2 regions of the Streptomyces sp. NPDC026246 genome follow, and region 1 is predicted to be linked to the other one. Evidence: riboswitches for the same ligand, from Rfam matches in the RefSeq annotation. Region 1 holds a riboswitch; the other holds the start of a gene.

Region 1 (5,158 bases):
GGGCGCGGTCACGCTGCACCGCGAGCGTCCGGCCGGCTCCAGCGCCCGCAACCTGTGGCGCTGCGAGGTCGCCGGGCTGGAGACGCACGGCGACCAGATCCGCGCCGACCTCACCGGCGAACTCCCCCTCACCGCCGACCTGACCACGGTCGCGGCGGCCGAACTCGATCTGCGCCCCGGGGCGCCGGTGTGGGCGGCGGTCAAGGCGACGCAGACCCACGCCTACCCGGCGTGACACCCGGGCCCGCGGTCTCCTTCACCGGGTCGCTCTCGCGGAGCGGCCGACATGCCGGGAGGGGCCCCGCCTCCGCGGAGCCCCTCCCTGGAACGGTGCGACCGATCGGCCGGATCAGTCGTCGTACGCGTCCAGCGGCGGGCACGAGCAGACCAGGTTGCGGTCGCCGTAGGCCTGGTCGATGCGGCGGACCGGCGGCCAGTACTTGTCGGCGGCCGACACCCCGGCCGGGAAGACGGCCTCCTCGCGGCTGTAGGCGTGCTCCCACTCGCCGGCGAGGGCGTCGGCGGTGTGCGGGGCGCCGCGCAGCGGGTTGTCCTCCGCGGGCCACGCGCCGGAGCCGACCTTCTCGATCTCCGCGCGGATGGCGATCATCGCCTCGCAGAACCGGTCGAGCTCGGCCAGGTCCTCCGACTCGGTCGGCTCGATCATCAGCGTCCCGGCCACGGGGAACGACATCGTCGGCGCGTGGAAGCCGTAGTCGATCAACCGCTTGGCCACGTCGTCGACGCTCACGCCGGTCGCCTTGGTCAGCGGACGCAGGTCGATGATGCACTCGTGCGCCACGAGCCCGCCCGGGCCGGTGTAGAGCACCGGGTAGTGCGGCTCCAGCCGCTTGGCGATGTAGTTGGCGCTGAGCACGGCCACCTGCGTGGCCCGCTTCAGCCCCTCACCGCCCATGAGCCGGACGTAGGCCCACGAGATGGGCAGGATGCCGGCCGAGCCCCACGGGGCCGCCGAGATCGGTCCGACGCCCGTCTCGGGACCGGCCTCGGGCTGCAGCGGGTGGTTCGGCAGGTACGGCGCGAGGTGCTCGCGCACCGCCACCGGGCCGACGCCGGGACCACCGCCGCCGTGCGGGATGCAGAACGTCTTGTGCAGGTTCAGGTGCGAGACGTCACCGCCGAAGTGCCCGGGCTTGGCGAGGCCGACGAGCGCGTTGAGGTTGGCGCCGTCGACGTAGACCTGGCCGCCCGCCTCGTGCACCTGCGCGCAGATGTCGGCGACGTGCTCCTCGAACACCCCGTGGGTCGACGGGTAGGTGATCATCAGCACGGCCAGCTGGTCGCGGTACTGCTCGATCTTCGCCCGCAGGTCCTCGACGTCGATCTCGCCGTCCCCGGCGGTCTTCACGACGACGACCTTCATGCCGGCCATCACGGCGCTGGCCGCGTTGGTGCCGTGCGCGGACGACGGGATCAGGCAGATGGTGCGCTGCTCGTCGCCGTTGGCCCGGTGGTATCCGCGGACGGCCAGCAGACCGGCCAGCTCGCCCTGCGAACCGGCGTTGGGCTGCAGGGAGACCTTGTCGTAGCCGGTGACCTCGGCGAGACGGTCCTCGAGCTCGTGGATCAGGGTGAGGTACCCCGCGGCCTGCTCGGCGGGGGCGAAGGGGTGCAGCTGCCCGAACTCGGGCCAGGTGACCGGCTCCATCTCCGTGGTCGCGTTGAGCTTCATGGTGCACGAGCCCAGCGGGATCATGCCCCGGTCGAGCGCGTAGTCCCGGTCGGCCAGCTTGCGCAGGTAGCGCAGCATGGCCGTCTCGGAGCGGTGCTGGTGGAAGACGGGGTGGGTCAGGTAGTCGTCGGTGCGCAGCACGGCGGCCGGGAGGACCTCCTCGGCGGCGGCGTCCAGGGTCTCCACGCTGCCCTCGACGCCGAAGGCGGCCCACACGGCGCGCAGCTGGGCGCGGGTGGTGGTCTCGTCGCAGGCGATGGAGACGTGGTCGGCGTCGACGAGGCGCAGGTTCACCCCGTTGTCCCGGGCGGCGGCCACGACGTCGGCGGCCCGGCCCTCGACCCGCGCGGTCACGGTGTCGAAGTAGGAGCCGTGCACGACCTCGACCCCGCCGTTCGCCAGCCCGGCGGCGAGGACGGTGGCGTACCGGTGGGTGCGCTGGGCGATGCCCTTGAGGCCGTCGGGCCCGTGGTAGACGGCGTACATGCCGGCCATGACGGCGAGCAGCACCTGCGCGGTGCAGATGTTGCTGGTGGCCTTCTCCCGGCGGATGTGCTGCTCGCGGGTCTGCAGCGCCAGCCGGTAGGCCCTGTTCCCGTCGACGTCGACGGACACGCCGACGAGCCGGCCGGGCAGGCTGCGCGCCATCTTGTCCTGGACGGCCATGTAACCGGCGTGCGGACCGCCGAAGCCCATGGGGACGCCGAAGCGCTGCGTCGTGCCGACCGCGATGTCCGCACCGAGCTCACCGGGGGACTTCAGCAGCGTCAGCGCGAGCAGGTCGGCGGCGACGGTGACGAGGGCCCCGAGCCCGTGCGCCTGGTCGATGACCGGCTTGATGTCCCGCACGGCTCCGGAGGCGCCCGGGTACTGGATCAGTACGCCGTTGATCTCGCGCTCGGCGATCTCGGCGGGGATGCCGTCGGCGAGGTCGGCGACGACGACCTCGACACCGGTCGGCTCGGCGCGGGTCTGGATGACGGCGATGGTCTGCGGCAGCGCGTCCGCGTCGACCAGGAACAGGCCCTTCTTGTTCTTGCCCAGGCGCCGCGACAGCGCCATGGCCTCGGCGGCCGCGGTGCCCTCGTCGAGCAGCGAGGCGCCCGAGGTCGGCAGCCCGGTGAGGTCGGCGACCATGGTCTGGAAGTTCAGCAGCGCCTCGAGCCGGCCCTGCGAGATCTCCGGCTGGTACGGCGTGTAGGCCGTGTACCAGGACGGGTTCTCCATGACGTTGCGCAGCACGACCGGCGGCGTGTGGGTGCCGTGGTACCCCAGGCCGATCATCGAACCGAGGACCTGGTTGCGGTCGGCGAGGGAACGCAGCTCGGCGATCACCTCGGCCTCGCTGCGGGCGCCCGGCAGGTCCAGCGCCTCGGCGCTCTTGATCACGGCCGGGACCGCGGCGGCCGTCAGCTCGTCCAGCGAGCCGTAGCCGACGTGGGCCAGCATCTTGGCACGGGCCTCGTGGTCGGGCCCGATGTGGCGCTGCTCGAAGGGGACTGCCTCTTCGAGTTCGGAGAGCGGAATGCGGTGGGCGGTCATTGCGGAGGCCTCCTGGTCTGACGCGACCTGCGAGGGGCACCACGGCGCGGGTACCCGGACGGCCTCCCCCTCTGTCATCTCAACCTGAGAGCTTCACCGGATCGCCCGAAGACGTCCGGTTTTCACCGTCGGTGAGAGCGGAAGCCGTCGACACCCGCCCTGCTTTCCAGAGTGACCTCGTCCGTGCGGTACGTGTGCCTGAGAGATTCCGGGGAGGATTTGCTCCTTCGGCGCCTCCGATGGTGTCTGGAGGACTCTCCCGCACGGGGTCAGCAGCCGCTGTCAGCGTACCAGCGAGGTCAACGCACGAGCCTTCGAGTGGCCGCATCCCTGCTTGTACCGTTTTGTTAGGTCTACAGGTGACTTGCGACCATGTGGAGGGCCCGTGCGTACCGACATCGATCCGCGCAGTCTGATCGGCCGCAAGGCGTTCGACCGCAACGGCACCAGGATCGGCACCATCGACGAGGTGTACCTCGACGACGCCACGGGCGAGCCGGAGTGGGCGGCGATACGCACCGGTCTGTTCAGCAGGGACGCGTTCGTCCCGCTCGAGCCCAGCGAGCTGATCGAGGGCGCGCTGCACGTCCCCTTCGAACGCGCCCTCATCAAGGACGCCCCCGACTTCGGGGTGGGCCGCCACCTCTCCCCGGAGCAGGAACTCCAGCTCTACCACCACTACGGCCTGGACATCGCCGCCCCGCCCCCGCTCCCGGACCGCGACTTCGGCAGACTGGCGGGCACGGACGAGACGAAGGCCTGAGCACGTCCCGGTCCCGGCAGCACCCCGGGCGCCGATCCTCCTACGCCCGCACGGCCCCGGACGGCCGGTCCTGCGGCCCGGCAGCCGCACAGCCCTCCCCCGCGGCCGCGGCCTCGCGCTCCTCGCCGTCCCGCACCGTCGCGACACCTCCACCCTCAGGTCCGGATAACACCAGCGGCAGCGGATCCGCCGGCTCCAGCAGGGGGTCGTCGATGCGGAAGGTGCGCACCCGCCCCGGCCCCGAGGCGGGCGTCTCGAACCGTACGGTGACCCGCCCCAGGCCGCTGCCCTGCACCCACCCGTGCCCGAACTCGGCGTGCCGCACGTCGTGCCCGGCGGGCCAGCGCCGCTCGGCCAGTGACGGCGGCTGCTCCTCGGCCGGCACGGCGGCACGCTCCTCGGCCGGTCCTTCCGTCTCCGCCCGCTCCCCCGCCGCCTGCGCGAACAGGTCCTCCTGCGTGTAGTCGGCGAGACCGGTGACGCCCACCCCCAGCAGCCGCACTCCCCCCGTCGTGTCGACGGAGTCCAGCAGCCGGGCCGCCGCCTCCCGGATCACCGCGGGGTCGTCCGTGGGGCCGCGCAGCGTCTCGGAGCGGGTGAGGGTCGAGAAGTCGTAGCGCCGCACCTTCAGCACGATCGTCCGCCCCGAGAGCCCGGCTCCGCGCAGCCTGCGCACGCACCGGCCGGCGAGCCGCTGCACCTCCAGGCCCACCCGGGTCCGGTCGTGGATGTCCACGTCGTAGGTGTCCTCCACCGAGACCGACTTGGCCTCCCGCTCGGCGACCACGGGCCGGTCGTCCCGCGCGAGCGCCATGGCGTACAGGCCGTGCCCGTGGGCCTTGCCCAGCAGCCGGACCAGTTCGTCCTCGCCGGCCTCGACGATCTCCTCGACCGTCGTGATACCGGCCCGCCGCAGGTGGTCGCCCGTCGCCGGGCCCACCCCCGGCAGGGTCCGCACGGACATCGGCCCGAGCATCGCCCGCTCGGTCCCCGGCTCGATCACCACCAGACCGTCCGGCTTGGCCTGCTCGGAGCCGATCTTCGCGAGCATCTTGGAGGCGGCCAGCCCCACCGACCCGGTGAGGCCCGTGGCGGCGCGGATGTCGGCCCGCAGCTGCGCCCCGACCAGCCGCGCGGAGGGCTCGTCCCAGGCCTTTCCG
Region 2 (5,158 bases), on a different contig from region 1:
GCGAGGTTCAGGCCCATGATGGTGTCGCCCGGCTTGAGCAGCGCGAACATCGCGGCCGCGTTGGCCTGGGCGCCGGAGTGCGGCTGCACGTTGGCGTGCTCGGCGCCGAACAGCTCCTTCACGCGGTCGATCGCGATCTGCTCGACCACGTCGACGTGCTCGCAGCCGCCGTAGTAGCGGCGGCCCGGGTAGCCCTCGGCGTACTTGTTGGTGAGGACCGAGCCCTGCGCCTCCATGACCGCGACCGGGGCGAAGTTCTCCGAGGCGATCATCTCGAGCGTGGACTGCTGACGGTGCAGCTCGGCGTCGACCGCGGCGGCCACGGCCGGGTCGAGCTCGTGCAGGGGGGTGTTCAGGACGGACATACGGCTACGACTCCTCAGCCGGCGGAGAACGCGGTGTACTCGTCGGCGGAGAGCAGGTCGCCCGGCTCGTCCGTGACGCGCACCTTGAACAGCCAGCCGCCCTCGAAGGGGGCCGAGTTCACCAGCGACGGGTCGTTCACGACGTCCTCGTTGACCTCGGTGACCTCACCGGAGACCGGCGAGTACAGGTCGGACACCGACTTGGTCGACTCCAGCTCGCCGCAGGTCTCGCCCGCGGACACCGTGTCACCGACCTCGGGGAGCTGGACGAAGACCACGTCGCCGAGCGCGTTGGCCGCGTGCTCCGTGATGCCGACCGTCGACACGCCGTCCTCGGCGGCCGACAGCCACTCGTGCTCCTTGCTGTAGCGCAGCTGCTGGGGGTTGCTCATGGCCTGAATTCTCCTGTACGCGCGGGAGTGCTGTGAAAAGGGGGACGGGAGACTGCTGGTGAACCGGGTGAGGTGGCCGGGCCGCACGGGCGGCCCACGGCCAGTGTCTACTTCTGCCGCTTGTAGAACGGCAGCGCCACGACCTCGTACGGCTCGTGACTGCCCCGGATGTCCACACCCACGCCGGACGTGCCGGGCGCGGCGTGCGCGGCGTCGACGTAGGCCATGGCGATCGGCTTGCCCAGGGTGGGGGAGGGGGCGCCGGAGGTGACCTCGCCGATCACCTCGCCGCCCGCGACGACGGCGTACCCGGCGCGGGGGACGCGGCGGCCCTCGGCGACCAGGCCGACGAGCACCCGCGGCGGGTTCTGCTCGGCCCGGGCGGCGGCCTCGCGCAGGGCCTCGCGGCCCACGAAGTCGCCCTCCTTCTCGAACTTCACCACGCGGCCGAGCCCGGCGTCGAAGGGCGTCAGGGAGGTGGTCAGCTCGTGCCCGTACAGCGGCATGCCCGCCTCCAGGCGCAGCGTGTCGCGGCAGGACAGGCCGCAGGGGACCAGACCGGCGCCCTCGCCGGCCTTGGTCAGCGCCTGCCACAGCTCGACGGCGTGCTCCGGCTTCACGAACAGTTCGAAGCCGTCCTCGCCCGTGTAGCCGGTGCGGGCGATCAGGGCGGGGACACCGGCGACGGTGCCCGGCAGGCCGGCGTAGTACTTCAGCCCGTCGAGGTCCGCGTCGGTCAGGGACTTCAGGATCCCGGGCGACTCCGGGCCCTGGACGGCGATCAGCGCGTAGGCGTCCCGGTCGTCGCGCACCTCGGCGTCGAAGCCGTCGGCGCGCTCGGTGAGCGCGTCCAGGACGAACTGGGCGTTGGAGGCGTTGGCGACGACCATGAACTCGGTCTCGCCCAGCCGGTAGACGATCAGGTCGTCGAGGATGCCGCCGTCGGCCCGGCAGATCATGGTGTAGCGGGCGCGGCCCGGCTTCACCCCGCCGATGTTGCCCACCAGGGCGAAGTCGAGAAGGGCGGCGGCCTGCGGGCCGGTGACGGTGATCTCGCCCATGTGGGAGAGGTCGAACAGCCCGGCCCTGGTGCGCACGGCGAGGTGCTCGTCGCGCTCGGAGCCGTAGCGCAGGGGCATGTCCCAGCCGGCGAAGTCGGTCATGGTCGCACCGAGGACACGATGCAGGGCATCGAGCGCGGTGTGACGGAGTTCTCCTGTACTGCTCACGGTCGGTCGTCTCCCAAGGCAATGACGGCGAGGTCGTTCCTCCCCATCTGTCATCGGAACCTGAGAGGTTCGCCATGACCGCGCTGGTCCATGGCTTGCACCTTGGGTGGAGCCGGCCTGCCGGGGCAGGGAGGGCCCGCTTTTCAGATGTGCCTCGCCCGCGCGGTAACGGTGCCTGAGAGATTCAAGGGAGGGACTTGCTCCTTCGGCGCCCCAGCGTCAGCGGTGCTGGGAACTCTCCCGCGCGGATTCAAACGGCCGGTATGCAGTTGGCGCGCACATCATTGCACGCATCCTTCCGGCGCGGCAGGGGGACCTTTCTCAGCAAGTGCGCTGTCCCGCGCGCCGGGCCCGGAGACCTGTGGCAGCCCTGTTGCAGGAACCGGACCGAAATGAGAGGCCTGCGGCATTACCTTCTCTTTACACTCGGCGGGGACGGTACCGGCGTACCTGGCCCCAGGGGAGGACGATCACGGTGAACAGGACCAGGGCGTACGCCGCGACCACGGGCATCGCGTTGCCCGGGCAGCCGGCCGCGCCGGCGAGGGCGGCCCGGCCCGCCCGCGGCCCGGTGCCGGCGCCCACCGTCCGCGACCTGCGCGAGCGCGCCGGACGCGGTCCGCGCACGCTGGTGTTCGGCTCCCGCGACGTCGTCGTGGTCACCGGGCTGCCCGGCAGCGGCAAGTCCACGCTGATGCGGCGCGCCGTCCCGGACCGGCGCGTCGACTCCCAGGACGTCCGCGACCGCTGGGAGCGCCGCGCGCCCCGCTTCCTGCCGTACGGGATCTACCGCCCGCTCGTCCGCCTCTCCCATTACGCCGGGCTGCGCCGCGCCCTGCGCACCGGCGGAGGACTCGTGGTGCACGACTGCGGCACCCAGGCATGGGTGCGCCGCTGGCTCGCCCGTGAGGCACGCCGCCGGGGCGGCGCCCTGCACCTGCTCCTCCTCGACGTCACGCCCGAGCAGGCCCTGGCCGGCCAGCGGGACCGGGGCCGCGGCGTCTCCCGTTACGCCTTCCGCCGCCACCGCGTGGCCATGGACCGCCTCCTGCGCGCGGTGCAGGACGGCCGCCTCCCGCGAGGCTGCGCCTCGGCCACCCTGACCGACCGCGCGGCAGCGGCGACCCTCCACCGGATCACCTTCACGACCTGACCCACAGACCCACTCCCTCCAGCAACGCGCCCTGCAGGGGCGCGGGGAACTGCGCGAACGACCACCGACAACCCGCACCCGCCCTCCAGGTACGCGCCCTGCAGGGGCGCGGGGAACTGCGCGAACAGCCACCGACAGCCCGCAGCCGACGGACGGCCGATGGGACGCGCCGGCCCCCCGGCACGCAGCCCCGGCACGGACCCCCGGCACGGAGCCCACCCCGGCCCCCACCCCACCCCAGCCGTTAGCCTTCTGACGGCACTGGCAGTGGCTTCAGGCAGGCGGTAGGCACATGGACGTTCCGGCGGAGTTCCCGTCCGGCTTCCCCGCGCACACGCAGACCCACCCGCACGGAGGATGGCCCGGCAACGAGCTGGAGGAGGTGCTCTCGGCCTCCCTGGGCGCCGGCCCCGCGGCCGGCGGCCGGATCGTCGAGGTGCTCGGACGGAGCTTCGTCTGGGTCCCGCTGCCCAACGGCGGCGGCCCGCACAGCGGCCCCCTCGACCTGCCGGCCGTCGAGATCGACGGCCAGGCGTACGTGCCGGTGTTCAGCTCGGAGGAGCAGTTCCGCCTGGCCGCCGGGGCCCACATGTCGTACACGATCGCCCCCGCCGTGGAGTTCGCCCGCGGACTGCCCCCGCACGCCGGCATCGTGATCAACCCCGGCGGCGTGGTCGGGATACCGCTGCCGCCCCCCGCCGTCGCCGAGCTGTGCCGGGCCGGGCGCACCCCGCTCGACGGGCCCGCGGGCGGCGGCCGCGTCCGCCTGTTCGAACCCGACTGGCAGGACGACCCGGTCGACTTCCTCGCCGCCGCCTCGGCCGAGTTCGAGGCCACCGGTGTCGTCGTCACCGCCCGCCGCTGCCTCGCCGCGATCGAGACCGCCGACCCCGTGATGTTCGTGGGCGTCGAACTCTCCCAGTGGGAAGGCGACGTGCGCGCCCTGCCCCTGGAGGCGCTCACCCGGGCCGTCACCGCCGTACCCACCCCCTGGCCGGTCAACCTGGTGCTCCTGGACGTCACGGAGGACCCCGTGGGCGCGTGGATGCGCGAGCGGGTCCGGCCCTTCTTCCAGCGGTAGGGCACCACCCCCAGGGGCGCGGGGAACTGCGCGAGCCCCCCCACGCCCCCGCGGCCGCGACACGACCCCGGCTCCGTACTCCCGCGCGGGCTTAAGCTAGGGCACCGTCGAGGCGTTGTACGAAGGGGCGGTAAAGGTGAGCGCGAGCGGCACGGCCGCGGCCGGACAGGTCGAGCACATGCTGCGCCAGGTCACGCCCGGGCGCTACGACGCCTACGAGGCACTCCTGCGCGCGCTCGCGACCCCGCACACCGGCCAGATCTGGATGCTCCTGTGGCACGGACAGGCCGGATCCCCGGACGCCCAGTACGGAAAGATGGAGGTCGACGGCCACGGCTACGCGCCCTGCGTCACCTCCGCGCAGGAGCTGTCGGCCAGCGGCTGGAACCGTTCCTACGAGGTGATCGACGGGCTCGACGTGGCCCGCGCCCTCTACCCCGACCACTACGGCCTCTGGCTCAACCCGCACGCCCCCGGCGGCGGCCTCGGCATCCCCTGGCTCGACCTGCGCCGCATCGCCACGGGCCTGGACCGCCAGCCGGCCGGGCCGCTGCGGCTGTCCGAACCGGCCATCGAGATCCCCCAGTTCTACGCCCTGCTCGCGCAGAACGCCCACCGCACCCCGGCCGTCCGCGCACTGCGCCGCGCCTGGGTGCAGCCCGCCCTCGGCGCGCCGTATCTCGCCATCGGGCTGGACGTGTACGACACCTCGCCGCCGGCCGTGGACGCCGTACGCGCGATGATGCAGCAGTCCCTCGGCGCCGTGCCCGACGGGCTGCCCGTCTCGACGGTCGCCATGTCGGACGAGCACGACCCGGTCGCCATGTGGCTGCGGGCCAAGGCGCGCCCCTTCTACGACCGCGAGGCGCACGCCACGGCCCCCGTCCAGGCCCCCGCGTCCGGCTACGGCTACCCTCCCGCGCAGGGCAGGTTCTGAG

The links. A riboswitch is a leader RNA that binds a small molecule or an ion and turns the genes downstream of it on or off. The one in region 1 is predicted to bind glycine.
Region 2: another riboswitch for glycine. It lies ahead of gcvT (glycine cleavage system aminomethyltransferase GcvT); the one in region 1 lies ahead of gcvP (aminomethyl-transferring glycine dehydrogenase).

The regions. Positions count from the first base shown of each region.
Region 1 covers NZ_JBVHPJ010000004.1:563,873-569,030, forward strand. The annotation lists gene ACZ4M5_RS14555 (ABC transporter ATP-binding protein) at 1-235, shown strand, start outside; gene gcvP (aminomethyl-transferring glycine dehydrogenase) at 350-3,235, opposite strand; glycine riboswitch at 3,412-3,507, opposite strand; gene ACZ4M5_RS14565 (PRC-barrel domain-containing protein) at 3,621-3,998, shown strand; gene ACZ4M5_RS14570 (DNA polymerase IV) at 4,039-5,158, opposite strand, start outside.
Region 2 covers NZ_JBVHPJ010000019.1:26,698-31,855, forward strand. The annotation lists gene glyA (serine hydroxymethyltransferase) at 1-365, opposite strand, end outside; gene gcvH (glycine cleavage system protein GcvH) at 380-757, opposite strand; gene gcvT (glycine cleavage system aminomethyltransferase GcvT) at 865-1,986, opposite strand; glycine riboswitch at 2,024-2,139, opposite strand; glycine riboswitch at 2,140-2,239, opposite strand; gene ACZ4M5_RS32370 (AAA family ATPase) at 2,462-3,139, shown strand; gene ACZ4M5_RS32375 (enhanced serine sensitivity protein SseB) at 3,432-4,220, shown strand; gene ACZ4M5_RS32380 (enhanced serine sensitivity protein SseB C-terminal domain-containing protein) at 4,357-5,157, shown strand.